DNA from 2 places in the Burkholderia territorii genome. Region 1 is predicted to be linked to the other one. Evidence: predicted binding sites of a transcription regulator. Region 1 holds the regulator's gene; the other holds the start of a gene.

Region 1 (4,414 bases):
TGCCGACATCCCGAAATAGCGGCTGAACACGAGCAGGTTCTCGCGCACGGTGAAATCGGGATCGAGATTGTCGAACTGCGGGACGACGCCGACGCGCTGGCGCGCATGCCGCGCGCGTGACGGAACCGGCTCGCCGCAGAGTGAAATGGCGCCGGCGTCGGGATACGCGAGGCCGAGCAGCATCTTCAGCGTCGTGGTCTTGCCCGCGCCATTCGGCCCGAGCAGGCCATAGCATTCGCCGGCCTGTACATGAAAGGACAGGTCGTTGACGACGAGCTTGTCGCCATAGCGCTTTTCGACGTTCCGGAAATCGATCGGTGCAACGGACATGGGCAGGTTGTCGTTGTTAGCGGACGCGGACGCGTTTCGCGGCCGGTCGGGCGGCCATACAGCCCGGCGAACGGATCGGATGAATGCGTGTCACATGGGCATGACCGGGGCGAACGCGCGCCGACGGCACGAACGGGCCATTCTAGTGCATCGCCTGCGTCTCTTCAGCGCGTATGTGCTCCGCATGGTGCATGCGTGCGCGGATCGTGCACCGCATCATCGCCGACGCGCGCGGCGTGGCGAATCAGCGTTTTCCATCCCTTGCGTCCTGAATTGCGGCGCACCATGATGAGTGCATAGGGTACGTAGTCGCGACAGGGAGGTTTCATGGCTAGCTACAACAAGATTTTGCTGTGCTACGACGGCACGCTCGAAGGACGCAAGGCATTGCGGTGTGGTGCCAATCTCGCGCTGGACCTGAAGGCGGAAACGCATTTGTTGTCGGTCGTCGACATGCGCTCGAGCATCGCGCAAAGCGCCGGGCTGCTGACCGACGTCGCGTGCGGCCGTTTCGAGGAAACCGCGCGCGAGATCCTGCAGGAAGGCGTGAACTGGCTGCGCGAGCGCGGCGTTCAGGCCGAAGGCCATTTCGCATTCGGCTATCCGATCGACGAAATCGCGAATCTCGCGACGGAGCTGAAAGCCGACCTCGTCGTCGTCGGCCATCGGTGCCGCAGCGGACTGTCGAGATGGTGGATGGGCTCGGGCAACACACAGCTGCTCGATCGCGTGAACTGCAGCATTCTGGTCGCATGTTCGTCGGCGGAAGAGCAAAAGGCCGAGATCGCACGCGAACGCGAAGCGGCCACCGCGAGCGGCAAGTAACGCAATGATCGTGTAACCGGCCGGATCGTATCGCGATTCGCGCCGGTCATGCGCCGTGCCGCTGGCGACATGTGCGCCGATTGCGGCTGCTCAGGCGTGCAGGTCGATCGCGGACAGCTTCCACGAGAACAGGCCGAAGCGGTGGAAGATCGCTGCATAGCGCGTGCCGTCCGCGTTGCGCTGGTAGGTCACGACAAATTCATCGATATTCCGGTAGCCAGCGCTCGTTTGCTGCGGATGGCCGACCTCGCCGGTGTTCGCAGCTGCGGGTGCGGTAGCGGGTACAGACGCGGCCGAGGCGGCCACATTGCTGGCGGGCACCGGAACACTCGCCGGATTGGCAGGCGATGTGCCCGGCGCGTTGCCAGTCGCAGCGCCGGACGGCGGGCTCGACCATTCAGGCGGCCGTTCTCCCGGATTGCCGCGCGGGGGAATGCCACTCATCAGCGCCGCGACGCCTTCCGGTGTCGCATAGGCATCGACCAGCGGGCCGATCAATGCAGATCCGATCAGCGCGCCAATCACCGCGAACGGATTGTCTTTCTTTAAAGCGTCGATGCGGCGCATCAGCTCTTCCGTGACCTGCTGCTTCAGGCTGATACGCAGCGACGGAAAATCGACATATTCGCTGACCGCTTGCGCATCGCGCGCGTCGATTGCCGATTTCAGGCGACCGAGCGCGACGTACGGCGATGCGTATGCATAGCCGATCGCCGTGAGGACCGCGACGGCCAGCACGACGATCAGCAAGGGCTTGAGCCGCCACGCACGGCCCGAAGATCCAGTCACGGTGCCTCCGGTACGGACAGGTTCCGCAATCAGAGACCGCCGTGCGTGGCCGATCGTTCCTCCGCGATGCAACGATCGATCATTCGGCACACGGCATCGATCGTCCCGACCATGATCAGGCGCGAGCGACCGTGATAGACGCGCACGGGCGCACGACGTGCCGGTTCCGCGTGATTCAGGCCGGCGTTCAGCGACACCCGCGCGAATGCGGGCAGCGCCGACGGCAGCAGCGACGCCTGCCGTTCAACTGCGACTTCTTGGCTCACCACGGGCGCCGCCGCGGACAGCGGCGCGCAGGGCGTGCGGCCGCGCAGGTGACGCAGGCGGCCGAATTGACGGAAAGGCAGCAGACGGGAAAGGCGTTCCATGATGTTCTCCTCAGAGAGACCGATTGTCAGAGTTCGCCCGAGCGGATCAGCCCGACGGCGATGCCTTCCAGCGCGAAATCCGCGCTGCCGGCCTTGACGAAGATGTTTTCGTAATCCGGGTTCTCCGCGATCAGCTCGAGGCCGCCGGGCCGGCGCTTCAGGCGCTTGACCGTGACGTCGTCGCCGAGGCGCGCGACGATGATCTGGCCGTCCTTCGCTTCCGTGCGCTTCTGCACGGCGAGGAGGTCGCCGTCGAGAATGCCGGCGTCGCGCATCGACAGGCCGCGCACCTTCAGCAGGTAATCGGGCTTGCTGGTGAACAGCGCGGGATCGCACGCGTAATGCTGCGAGATGTGCTCCTGCGCAAGGATCGGGCTACCGGCCGCCACGCGGCCGACGAGCGGCAGCGACAGTTGCATCAGGCCGGCGTGCGGCAGCGTGAACTGGTGCGGGGCGTCGTCGATGCCGAGCAGGCGGATGCCGCGCGACGCGCCGGCGGCCAGCTCGATCACGCCCTTGCGCGCCAGCGCACGAAGGTGTTCCTCGGCCGCGTTCGGCGAGCTGAAACCCAGCTCTGCAGCGATCTCGGCGCGCGTGGGCGGAAAACCGGAGCGCTCGATCGCGCGGCGGATCAAGTCGAACACTTGCTGCTGACGGGCGGTGAGTTTGGTCATGGCTGAACTGTATGGATAGACAGTGAGCTGTATTTTTATACAGTACTTCGCGAATTTCAAGTGTTACTTGAGGTTCGACGCGATCGCGTCGATTCCGGCGCGATTTCGCGACGTCCGAACGCCGGATCGTCCGCCGCAACCGTCCGTCCAGTATGCGTTAGCACTTTTGAGTATTAAAAAATGAAGAACGATTATTTTTAATCATGTAACCCGTTCGATAGACTGGCCCGACATCGCAATACCGACAACACTGGAGAACCAAGGATGGCGAAGCGCAATACGGGGCTGGTGGGCGGAGCGGGCCGCCTGATCGCAACACTCGCGCTGGGCGCGGCGGCGGCGCTGGGCGTCGTGACGCATGCCCAGGCCGATACGACGTTCCTGAACGTGTCCTACGACCCGACGCGCGAGTTGTACCAGGACTTCAACCAGGCGTTCGGCAAGGAGTGGAAGGCGAAGACGGGCGAGACGGTCAACTTCAAGCAGTCGCACGGCGGCTCGGGCGCGCAGGCGCGCTCGGTGCTCGACGGCCTGCAGGCCGACGTCGTGACGCTCGCGCTTGCCTACGACATCGACGCGCTCGCCAACAAGGGCCTCGTCGACAAGGACTGGCAGAAGCGCCTGCCGGACAATGCGTCGCCGTACACGTCGACGATCGTGTTCCTGGTGCGCAAGGGCAACCCGAAAGGAATCAAGGACTGGGACGATCTGACGAAGCCGGGCATCTCGATCGTCACGCCGAACCCGAAGACCTCGGGCGGCGCGCGCTGGAACTACCTCGCCGCGTGGGCCTATGCCGTCCACAAGCCGGGCGGCAGCGAGCAGAGCGCGAAGGATTTCGTGACGAAGCTCTACAAGAATGCCGGTGTGCTCGACTCGGGCGCGCGCGGTGCGACGACGAGCTTCGTGCAGCGCGGGCTCGGCGACGTGCTGATCGCGTGGGAGAACGAGGCATTCCTGTCGATCAAGGAATTCGGCACCGACAAGTTCGAGATCGTCGTGCCGTCGGTGAGCATCCTGGCCGAGCCGCCCGTCGCCGTGGTCGACAAGGTGGTCGACAAGAAGGGCACGCGCAAGCTGGCCGAGGCCTACCTGAATTTCCTGTACAGCCCGCAGGGCCAGGAAATCGCGGCGCGCAACTATTACCGCCCGCGTTCGAAGAACGTGCCGGCGGAGCTGACGAAGCAGTTCCCGAAGCTGAAGCTGTACACGGTCGACGACACGTTCGGCGGCTGGACGAAGGCGCAGAAGACGCATTTTGCGGACGGCGGCGTGTTCGATTCGATCTACAAGCCGCAATAACGCCACGCAGCAAGCCATAACGACAGCGGCGCGCCACGAGAGCGCGCCGCATCCCCGACGGCCCGCCGGCGCGATTCCCGCGTCGGCGTTTGCGTCGGACCCATGAGCAGCAACGACCCAGCAAGA
Region 2 (4,414 bases), 1.3 Mb from region 1:
CCTGCTCGCCAGCATCCTGATGATGATCGCGCTCTACTCGGTGAACCTGCGGATCATGGGCCGCCCGAACGTGCCGCTCATCACCGAGCCGACGCTCTTCACCGTGCTGCAGCCCGACTGGATGCCCGACTACGTGCTGCGCCCGGCGCTGCTCGCGATCGTCGTGGTGGTCGCGAAGCTCGGCCTCGACTGGTTCTTCTCGTCGCAGCTCGGCCTTGCGATGCGCGCGACCGGCGCGAACCCGCGGATGGCGCGCGCGCAGGGCATCGCGACGGGCCGCGCGACGCTCGCCGGGATGGCGCTGTCGAACGCGCTCGTCGCGCTCGCCGGTGCGCTGTTCGCGCAGACGCAGGGCGGCGCCGACATCTCGATGGGGATCGGCACGATCGTCATCGGGCTGGCCGCGGTGATCATCGGCGAGACGCTGTTGCCCGCGCGCCGGCTCGTGCTGACGACGCTCGCCGTCGTGCTCGGCGCGATCGTCTACCGCTTCTTCATCGCGCTCGCGCTGAACAGCGAGTTCATCGGCCTGAAGGCGCAGGACCTGAACCTCGTGACGGCCGCGCTCGTCACGATCGCGCTGGTGCTGCCGGCGACGCGCAAGAAGCTGTTCGCGCGCAAGAACGGAGGGGCATGACATGTTGTCCGCACAAGACCTGAAACTCACGTTCAATCCCGGCACGCCGATCGAGACGCGTGCGCTGCGCGGGCTCTCGCTCGAGATTCCGGACGGCCAGTTCGTCGCGGTGATCGGCTCGAACGGCGCGGGCAAGTCGACCTTCCTCAACGCGGTCAGCGGCGACCAGCGCGTCGATTCGGGACGCATCGCGATCGACGGCACGGACGTCACGCGTCAGCCCGCGTGGAATCGCGCGCACCTCGTCGCGCGCGTGTTCCAGGATCCGATGGCCGGCACCTGCGAGGCGCTGACGATCGAGGAGAACATGGCGCTCGCGATGGCGCGCGGTGCCCGGCGCGGCTTTCGCGCGGCGCTCGACCGGCCGTCGCGCGAGCTGTTCCGCGACAAGCTGCGTCTGCTGAACCTCGGGCTGGAAAACCGGCTGACCGACCGGATCGGGCTGCTGTCGGGCGGCCAGCGGCAGGCGGTGAGCCTGTTGATGGCGTCGCTGCGGCCGTCGCGGATCCTGCTGCTGGACGAGCACACGGCCGCGCTCGACCCGAAGACGGCCGCGTTCGTGCTCGAGCTGACGGCGCGCATCGTCGCCGAGAGCAAGCTGACGACGATGATGGTCACGCACAGCATGCGGCAGGCGCTCGACTACGGCGACCGCACGGTGATGCTGCACCAGGGGCAGGTCGTGCTCGACGTGTCGGGCGACCAGCGCCGCGGGCTCGACGTGCCGGACTTGCTGCAGATGTTCGAGAAGGTGCGGCACGAGCAGCTCGACGACGACGCGCTGCTGCTCGGTTGACGCGCGGCGGGCGGACCGGCGCGGTGCGGGGTGTTGTATCGTGCCGGCTCGCCTGCCGGGCGGCGGCATGTCGGCCCGGCGTGTCGGCCCGACGATTCGGGCCGGGCGGCGATGAAGCGGGTTCGGCCGACACGATCCGGCCCGCCCGCTCGGTGTGGCGTAACATGACGGCCGCACCGGTTTTCCCGTCGTTTTTCCTCTGACGAAACCCCCGTTTCACCTCGGGACTGTGCGGCGTACGCGCATTGCCATATACTGTATATCCATACAGTTGTGGGTGGCGTCATGCTCGCATCCTCCATTTCCCCCGAATCCCTTCATCCGTCGCTCTGGCGCGGCTCGCAGCTCGCGCGCGGCGGTTCGCGCACGATCGACACGGGTTTCGCGCCGCTATCGGCCGAGCTGCCGGGCGGCGGCTGGCCGGTCGGCGGGCTCGTCGAGCTGCTGGCCGCGCAGCCGGGTTGCGGCGAGATGCGGCTGCTCGCGCCCGCGCTCGCGCGTACCGTGAGCGCGCGGCGGCCGCTCGCGCTCGTCGCGCCGCCGCACGCGCCGCATGCGACCGCGCTCTCCAGTCTCGGCGTGCCGGCCGACGCACTGCTGTGGCTGCGCGCCGGCAGTCGCACGGATGCCTTGTGGGCCGCCGAGCAGGCGCTCAAGGCGGGCTGCTGCGGCGCGCTGCTGCTCTGGCAGGACGCGCGGCCCGACGCGCTGCGCCGCCTGCATCTCGCGGCCGCGCGCACCGGCGACACGCTGTTCGTGATGCTGCGCCCGCTGTCGGCCGCACGGCAGCCGTCGCCGGCCGTGCTGCGCGTCGCGCTGCATCCGGTGCCGGGCGGCGTGTCGCTCGACATCGTCAAGCGTCGCGGGCCCGCGCGCAGCGAGCCGCTCGCGCTCGATTTGCCGTCGCCCATCGTGGAGAGCCGCTATGCGCGTCTTGCTCGGCATCCATCTGCCGCGCCTGCCGCTCGACGTGTGCGCCCCGCCGCCGTCTGACGCAGCGGCCGGCGAGGCGAGCGAGGCCGGCGATGCAGGCTGCGCGGTGCTCGAGCAAGGTGTCGTGCTGATTGCCGATGCGCCCGCGCGCCGGCAGGGCGTGCGCGCGGGCATGAAGCGCGGCGGCGTGCTGACGCTCGCGCCCGACACGCGGCTCGTCGAACGCGATCCCGCCCGCGAGGCCGATGCGCTGCGCGCGGTCGCGCTCGCGTTGCTGCGTTTCTCGCCGTGCGTCGCGCTCGACGACGAAGCGACGCTGATCGTCGACGTCGGCCCGAGCCTGCGCCTGTTCGGCGGGCTGCCGTCGCTGTGCCGCCAGGTGCGCGCAACGCTCGCGGCGCTCGGCTATGCGGCGCGCCTGTCCGCCGCGCCGACCGGGCGCGGCGCGTGGCTGCTCGCGCGCACGTCGGCGCGTGCGCGCATTCGGCGTCGCGTGGCCGCACCGGCTTCGCTCGTCCGCACGCTCGATCGGCTGCCGTGCGTGCTGCTGCCCGACGCGCGCCCGTATGCGGGCTGGTTCGACGGCCTCGGCTGCCGCACGCTCGCCGATCTGCGCGGCCTGCCGCGCGCGGGGCTGCAGCGGCGCTGCGGTCCGGCGCTGCTCGCCGCGCTCGATCGCGCGTACGGCGATGCGGTCGAGCCGCTCGCGTGGATGGCGGTGCCGCCCGTGTTCGACGTGCGGCTCGAATTGCCGGAGCGCGTCGAATACGCGCAAGCCGTGCTGTTCGCCGCGCGGCGGCTCGTCGTGCAGCTCTGCGGGTGGCTCGCCGCGCGACAGCTGTCGCTGGCCGCGATGACGTTCGATCTCGAGCACGAGCGAGGCCGCCAGGCCGTGCCGCCGACGCCGCTCGAACTCGCGTTCGCCGCGCCGGTGCGCGACGAAGCTCACTTCATGCGGCTGCTCGGCGAGCGGCTCGCGCGCGTCGAATTGCCGGCCGCGGTGATCGCGGTGCGGCTGAAGGCCACGCGCGTCGAATCGGTCGCGCCGCCGGCCGACGATCTTTTTCCCGAACCGGGCGGCACGAAAGAGACGCGCGCGCGCCTGCTCGAACTGCTGGTCGCGCGGCTCGGCGCGGACAACGTGCTGCGCGCGGCGCCCGTCGCCGATTACCGTCCGGAGGCCGCGAACCGCTGGCTGCCGCTCGATGCGCAAGCGGGCAAGCCGGCCGGCGGGCCGCCTGCCGTGCCGCCGCGTCCCGCGTGGCTGCTGGCCGAGCCGCAGCCGCTCCTGATGCGCGCGAACCGGCCGGTGTTCCATACGCCGCTCAGGATGATGTCGTCGGCCGAGCGGATCGAAGCCGGGTGGTTCGACGGGCAATTGACCGCACGCGATTACTACGTTGCCCAGGACGAAGCCGGTGCGTGCTATTGGGTGTTCAGGGAGCGAGCGGGGAGCGAGGCCGAACCGCACTGGTTCTTGCACGGGCTGTTCGGGTGAACGAAGATGGTTGCGCAATTCAGTTTGTTGCCCGATTACGCGGAGTTGTTCTGCCGCTCGAACTTTTCGTTCCTGCATGGCGCGTCGCATGCGGACGAACTGGTCGAGCGCGCGGCCGAACTCGGCTACCGCGGGATCGCGATCACCGACGAATGCTCGCTCGCCGGCGCGCCGCGCATGCATGTCGCCGCGCAGGCGCACGGGCTGCCGCTCGTCATCGGTTCGTATTTCGACGTCACGCCGGATGACGTCGCACCGGGCCACGATCCGGGCCCCGGTGCATTCGGCCTCGTGCTGCTCGCGCAGAACCGCGAGGGTTACGGCAATCTTTCCGAGCTGATTTCGTGGCGGCGCATGGCCGCGCCGAAGGGCAGCTATACGTTGACGTCGCGGATGCTGTCGGCACCGCCCGCGGAGTTTGCGCACCTGCGCGGCATGCCCGACTGCTTCGCGATTCTGGTGCCCGCGTATCCGGTGCGTGCCGACGTGCTCGATGCGCAGGTCGCATGGTTTCGCGCGACTTTCGGCGAACGCGCGCGGCTCGGGCTCG

The links. The regulator LexA, encoded in region 1, represses DNA repair genes until DNA is damaged. The targets are predictions, from matches to a motif close to ACTGTATNNNNATACAGT.
Region 2: imuA (translesion DNA synthesis-associated protein ImuA) is a predicted target of LexA. The motif match lies at 1,688-1,705, and genes of this name have one in related genera.

The regions. Positions count from the first base shown of each region.
Region 1 is NZ_CP013366.1:1,706,727-1,711,140, forward strand. Features, by position in the region: gene nodI (nodulation factor ABC transporter ATP-binding protein NodI) at 1-330, opposite strand, end outside; gene WS51_RS18535 (universal stress protein) at 658-1,155, shown strand; gene WS51_RS18540 (DUF2939 domain-containing protein) at 1,246-1,944, opposite strand; gene WS51_RS18545 (hypothetical protein) at 1,974-2,312, opposite strand; gene lexA (transcriptional repressor LexA) at 2,339-2,986, opposite strand; gene WS51_RS18555 (sulfate ABC transporter substrate-binding protein) at 3,251-4,288, shown strand.
Region 2 is NZ_CP013366.1:3,039,497-3,043,910, reverse strand. Features, by position in the region: gene WS51_RS24525 (ABC transporter permease) at 1-637, shown strand, start outside; gene WS51_RS24520 (ABC transporter ATP-binding protein) at 639-1,433, shown strand; gene imuA (translesion DNA synthesis-associated protein ImuA) at 1,719-2,426, shown strand; gene WS51_RS24510 (Y-family DNA polymerase) at 2,359-3,864, shown strand; gene WS51_RS24505 (error-prone DNA polymerase) at 3,871-4,414, shown strand, end outside.